3 regions of the Neobacillus niacini genome follow, and region 1 is predicted to be linked to each of the others. Evidence: riboswitches for the same ligand, from Rfam matches in the RefSeq annotation. Region 1 holds a riboswitch; each other region holds the start of a gene.

Region 1 (2,206 bases):
ATACTTTATTAACATTTGAGAGATGGAACGATATTGGGAATTATAACAAACCTATTTTTATAACATTTGATGATGGTTATAAGAATAATCAACATGCATTTGAAATCCTTCAAAAACTAAAAGATAACCAATTTAAGCCGTCAGCGACCTTTTTTGTCATTTCTGATTTTATTGGTCTTTCCAATCGATTATCTCAGTCTGAGTTAAAAGTGATGGCAGCATCCGGTATTATATCTGTTCAGTCCCACACAGCTACACATCCTGATTTGACAAAGTCAGATAATCTTCAATATGAATTAAAGGGATCAAAGGAAAAAATTGAGAGAATTACTGGAAAACCTGTCATTGCTCTCGCATATCCATATGGAAACGTTAATGATCGAGTGACTTCTGAAGTGAAGAAATATTATTCATTCGGATTAACTACAACACCAGAACTATTTACTAAGAAGGGGCTTAAAAACGAGCTTTTTTACCTTCCTCGTGTGTATGTAAAGTATTCTACCACTCTCGAAGAGTTTGCTGCTATGGTTAAATAATGGTCAAACAAGCACCAAATAGTGATGATTCATGAGCAATCGATAGAAAACTGAGTGTTTTTAGTTTAAATTGGAGACTTGCGAGTGAATTTACGTAAATATTCCTCTTTACAATGAATCAGGTTGAAGATAAAATTATCGTCATAATCCACACGAAATCCTATATGTCGGCCAAAACCCAAATGGGTACGGAGGAACCAATAATCAGGGGTTAATTCTACAAAGTAGAAAGGATGAGACAGTCTTTCGCCATCCTACCCGTCAGCTAACTTCGTCGGCTAAAGCGAAGGAGGTCATAGACCGCCAAGTACAGGGGCTTTTTTGTTTTTTTGAGACAGAATAAGCAGCTTGACTGAAATGGAGGGTCTTTTATTTATGCCTATTTTTAGGGAACAGGTGAAGAAAATGACATTAAAAGATTATTTAACGAAATTGAAAATTGGTTTGCCAAAAACAATGGTCCATCTCGATAAACAGGTATATGAGGCTGGAAGTGTTATTAATGGCACTATCGAGATAACGGGCGGAATGTTAAAAAATAGAATAAAAAGATATGATATTGACCTCGTGGGCATTGATTCAAAGGCCTTTGTAGAAGAAACATTAAATAGTCATTCTGTTTTCTGTTCTCTTGAGTGCAGTCCAAATCAGACCGGAAAGATTTCTTTTTTTATCGATGTTCCAGACGATATTAAAAAAGATCAAAATACCTTTCAATATTCGTTAATGATTAATATTGATCTAGGAAATGCAAATAATATTACTCAAAATGTACCGATTATGATAGGGGCCGTTTCATAGTATATCTATTAAACTAGTTATTCATTGTAAATCGGAAGATTATCCTATTTATTGATATAGCATTGTAAACTGCTAGAAATTTCTATGTAAACTTGCACAAGTATAATAAAGTTAACATATGACTTTATAGGCGGGTGCAATGATGGAAGAAACAATGGTAAAATCTTATTTACAGAAATCATTAGAAGAATGGAAGGATGATATTTCAGTAGTCCTTTCTGAAATTGATAAAGAATATGAAGAAGTGGCACAAGAATTAAAAGTTTACTCATACAAATACGGGATTACCAAGCAAGTTATCCAGTCGACAGTGAATGAGGAAATTATTGAGAGTATACGCCAAAGGTATCATAAACCGTTTGAGGAAAGTTATAATCAATTAAAGGAATATATAAAAGATTTAGAAGAGAAGCAACGCGTTTTTCATATGTTTGTGCAAAAAATTGATGAAGTAAACCGCAAGGAATCTTCTAAGGCTGCAAATGTATAATTCATAATATAGTCTGGTCCATATGGATCAGGCTTTTTTTATCATTCTTTGCGAATTATCGGCAAGTGGAGGAATTTTGCATATAGTAATTAACAGGATTTTATCGAGAGGTGCTGAAGTATGATTACTGCAAGGATCGGAAGCAAGTGTTATCGTCTGCCAGAAAATCTAGAGGATTATTTTAATAAGTTTCGGTCTGAGATTATTGGCATTGATCAGAAATTTCACTCGCCATTTGGTATGAAACCGATTATTTATGCGGATTGGACGGCAAGCGGAAGATTATTTCGACCTATTGAACAAAAAATCTCGGAGGTATTTGGTCCGTTTATGGCAAATACGCATACGGAATCCAATATAACGAGTCTAATGATGA
Region 2 (2,206 bases), 1.2 Mb from region 1:
ACCTAATGTGAGAATTCCATTTGAATACCCTAATCGGTCGCCTCTTATCTTGAACATTCTTGGAATAAATTTATCATTCGCAAGATTGACTGCCAGCAATGGAAAAGCTGTATATCCTGTATTTGCCGCAAGAATTAAAATCAAGGCCGTTGTACCTTGTATAAAGAAATACATAAAATTACGTCCAAATGTTTGCTCCGCAATCTGAGAAACAACTGTAACCTTTTCATTGGGAGTAATGCCATAATAATAAGCTAACATTACAATCCCCGAAAATAAGATTGCCAGTAGTCCCCCCATTGCCGCCAACGTTTTAGCAGCATTATTAGGAGCTGGATCTTTAAAGTTCGGAATGGCATTCGATATCGCCTCAACTCCGGTAAGGGCTGAACTGCCTGAGGCAAATGCCCTTAAGAGCAAAAATAAAGATATACCAGCAATAGGTGTTCCAACTGGTGTATGCAATTCTGCTGGGACCTGCCCTGTTAAAATATTGAATATTCCTACACCAATCATAATAAATAAAGCTAGGACGAATAAATATACAGGATATGCTAAAATAGTAGCAGACTCTGTTACACCTCTCAGGTTTAAAGTAGTAATAAATATGACAAAAATAATCGCAATCCCCACGTTATGGTCATGCAGGGCTGGAAAGGCTGATGTAATGGCGTCGGTTCCAGCAGATACACTAACAGCTACCGTTAAGATATAGTCAACTAGTAATGACCCACCCGATATCAGCCCATAATTGATACCTAAGTTTTCCTTTGATACTACATAGGCTCCTCCACCATGCGGGTAGGCAAAAATAATTTGTCGATACGATAAAATTAGTGCTGCCAGTAAAACCAATACACCGATTGCAATTGGAATCGAATACCAAAAGGCTGCCGCACTAACCGTTACGAGGACAATGAGGATTTGCTCCGGACCATAAGCCACAGATGATAATGCGTCAGATGAAAGAATGGCCAACGCTTTTGTTTTATTTAGCTTTTGTTCCCCTAATTCTGTTGATTTTAAAGGTCTGCCGATTAATAATCTTTTGACCGAAGATACCATATGCTCTGCACCACCGAGTTTTCTATTAAGTTACTTTTCTTATCTTGCTAAAAAAACACAAAAAAATGCCTGCAAGTCAAAGATAAATAGACCTGCAGACATAATAATTTTGTCTCACAAGCTCCACCTTCCTTCTCATTAACGCTTACGAGGTTAGCTGTCGGATTCGGGCCATTGAGTAGCCCTACCTATTAAAGGATTCACCCCTTGGATATACTATCCATATGAATGGGTCCCCCGCACCAATTTGGTCTCAGCGATTTAGAAATATGAAACTGTGATTATCATACTCCTGTGTTTCTCAAATGTAAATCATAATTTTTAATAAATAAAGATTGGAGAAAAATATATGTCTAAAAAGAAAAAGCCTCTTTTGAGTGATGAATTTTTAGATGAATTGGCATATGAAATCAATGAGTTATATGGACGCCCTGGAGAAGAAAACGAAGAAAATAACCATGAACAAGATGATTAAACCTTTCAATAATAATTTCACAATAACAATGGTACACTTGTCCAAATTGTAAGAATCGCCCCCATTTTTAAGACCATCTCTATTATTGGTACATATAATAACTTATCCAATAATATGGTTTGGGGGAATAAAAATGAATAATGTTATTCTGCTATCAAGAAACACCTCTAACAGTGGGATATTAACCTTACATCCCGTTTTAGCAGAATCAATGGGAATCACTCAAATTACGGCAAGAAAAATCAGGTTTGGAGCAAAAACCTTTCAATCAATTGTAGACACCTCTGATGAACTGCCGACAAATGGGGCAAGCCTATCTGATGATATTTTGGACATGCTTAATATACCACAGTATTGCAGTCTTGAAATGAAGCAGAATGGCAACGAAATACACATTGGACCCTTTATCGGCTTACTTGCAGGATATTATCAAAGCTCGATTAAAAAATATCTTGATCATCTTCGTGATTATGTTTTACTTTATCGTGAAATTAAGGGTGCCATCCTCGTCTTTTCTCTTGACCGTGTGGATAAAGTCAATCAGCTGGTCGAAGGTTACCTTTATAATCCACGAACAAAACAATGGGATGAAGGAACCTACCCATACCCAGCCTCTATTTTTGTGATGACATCTTCCGTGAGCACCGCCTGGATACAACATTTCAA
Region 3 (2,206 bases), 1.5 Mb from region 1:
ATTTTTCGCTGGATCCTCACTTTCTCCTGCGGTAACCCCTACGATTTCTGTACCTTGGAATGAAAAACCTGCTGCAATAAAAACAACAAATACACTTAAAATACCGCCTGAAAAAGGAGCTTTATCCACTGTGAAATTTTTAAACCCTACTGCTTCTCCTCCCATAATGCCGAAAATCATCAGTAAGCCAACAATAATAAAGATAACAATCGCTGATACTTTAATTAAGGATAGCCAGTATTCCCCTTCCCCATAACCCTTAACAGATAAATAATTTAATAGAAATATAAGTGCTAAAAATGATCCACTCCATACCAAAGAAGGGCTATCCGGAAACCAGAATTTCATAATCATCGTTGAGGCGGCTAACTCAGCTGCAATGGTCATCGCCCAACTAAACCAGTACGTCCATCCAATTGCAAAACCAAATGCCGGATCGACAAATCTTGTGCCATATGTGCTAAAGGAACCGCTTACAGGCATAAAAGCAGCCATTTCTCCTAAACTAGTCATGATAAAAAAGACCATTGCGCCAACTATTGCATATGCAAGCAATGCTCCACCGGGTCCGGCTGAACTGATCGCTGCCCCGCTGCTCAAGAACAGTCCAGTACCAATCGCACCTCCGATTGAAATCATCGTTAAATGCCGGGATTTTAACTCTCGTTTTAATGTTTGTTCATGCTGTTTATTCACTGAATGCTGGAATTTTTCCATTTCACGTTCTGGTAACATGTACCTCAGTCCTTTCATTTTTTAATAGAAAGCGATTACAGACAGATCATTGCATTACCTTGTCGTATGTACGGACCCCTTAATAATAGAACACCCAGAAATGGACAAAAAAGTGTCTACAAGTCACGGGAAATAAACTTGTAGACACTAAATAATCGGGTCACAAGTTCCACCTTCCTTCTCAATAACGCTTACGAGGTTAGCTGTCGGATTCGGGCCTCCTGAGTAGCCCTACCTTAAAAAGGATTCACCCCTTGGATTGTTTACATCCATATGGTTCCCCCGTGCCTAATAGGTTTCAGCGATTTAGAAATTTGAAACTATTTTCAATATTATAATAGTTACTATTTTAAGAAAAGTAAAATAATTTTTTACAAAAATATAAAAAATATCTAAAATTCCTTTAAAACACTGTCTATGCTTCTTTATAAAGGATATTTTCTTCCAAAATCTTATTCAACTACATCAAAATCATTATAGTAGATCACTTCACTGAGGAATTTACATCCTTCTATACTCTTGTAAGTGGCAGTTGCTTCCTCTTTATTATCAAATTCAAACATACGAATACTTGATTCTGAATACACCGTAATGACCCACATACTAATGCCCTCCTATTCAATGATTTTTTTAGACCGAGCCTTCCTAATATTTCTGTAAAATCAAATCAGGTTTTCTATGCCCTGGTTCTCACCATTAGCAACATAGAGATGTTTTATATCTTGTATTTTTATAATGCAATAAGTGTGCCAAATGTTTTTCCTAGTAGGATTCTACATTTTAGTATTCTTAACAAGCTATTACTGCAAAATTTTTTTGCTATGCCAAAATATTTTGCGTAATAATGTTTATATTGTGCCTACAAAGGTGACCTTTGTATTGACTGGAGGTAGTTTTCATGGGAATGGTTACAGACGCAAAATTCCATTTATATAAAGAAAAAATTGTTTCTCTAGATTTGCCCTTAACAGATCACGATCTATTAAATTCCTCATTCTTATTGAAAAAAGATGAAAAGAAAAAACTTGAAGTTTATTACACCCCATTTGACTACATTAATGAGAAAGCTCGTGTTGTTATTGCAGGGATTACACCTGGACTACACCAGATGAAAAAAGCGTATAGAACTGTGATTGAGAATAGACATTTACATGATGAGGAGCTCCTTCATAAGGTTAAAAAAAGTGCTAGCTTCGAGGGACCGATGAGAAAAAACCTTATAACGATGTTGGATGAACTTGACTTGCCAAGATACCTGGGCATTTCTTCAACAAGCGATTTATTTGGAACAGCTAGTCATCTTGTCTACACTACCTCCATCCTCCCGCATGCAGTCTTTTTTAATCATAAAAATTTTAACGGTTCACGACCAGATATATTAAAAACGGAAATGCTATTGGAATTTGTAAAAAATAATTTTATTAAGGATATCTCTAGAATTGAACATCCATTGATTATCCCTTTAGGGGTA

Evidence for each region. A riboswitch is a leader RNA that binds a small molecule or an ion and turns the genes downstream of it on or off. The one in region 1 is predicted to bind cyclic di-AMP.
Region 2: linked by a shared signal. The riboswitch ahead of ACN6MT_RS21340 (APC family permease) and the one ahead of ACN6MT_RS15325 (sporulation protein) in region 1 are both predicted to bind cyclic di-AMP.
Region 3: linked by a shared signal. The riboswitch ahead of ACN6MT_RS22685 (amino acid permease) and the one ahead of ACN6MT_RS15325 (sporulation protein) in region 1 are both predicted to bind cyclic di-AMP.

Annotation. Positions count from the first base shown of each region.
Region 1 covers NZ_CP183883.1:3,111,514-3,113,719, forward strand. Annotated here, with positions in the region: gene ACN6MT_RS15320 (polysaccharide deacetylase family protein) at 1-539, shown strand, start outside; cyclic di-AMP (ydaO/yuaA leader) riboswitch at 699-834, shown strand; gene ACN6MT_RS15325 (sporulation protein) at 915-1,340, shown strand; gene ACN6MT_RS15330 (hypothetical protein) at 1,483-1,830, shown strand; gene ACN6MT_RS15335 (aminotransferase class V-fold PLP-dependent enzyme) at 1,951-2,206, shown strand, end outside.
Region 2 covers NZ_CP183883.1:4,315,331-4,317,536, forward strand. Annotated here, with positions in the region: gene ACN6MT_RS21340 (APC family permease) at 1-1,065, opposite strand, end outside; cyclic di-AMP (ydaO/yuaA leader) riboswitch at 1,193-1,334, opposite strand; gene ACN6MT_RS21345 (bacitracin ABC transporter ATP-binding protein) at 1,415-1,540, shown strand; gene ACN6MT_RS21350 (YheC/YheD family protein) at 1,674-2,206, shown strand, end outside.
Region 3 covers NZ_CP183883.1:4,595,830-4,598,035, forward strand. Annotated here, with positions in the region: gene ACN6MT_RS22685 (amino acid permease) at 1-717, opposite strand, end outside; cyclic di-AMP (ydaO/yuaA leader) riboswitch at 909-1,049, opposite strand; gene ACN6MT_RS22690 (hypothetical protein) at 1,188-1,337, opposite strand; gene ACN6MT_RS22695 (hypothetical protein) at 1,634-2,206, shown strand, end outside.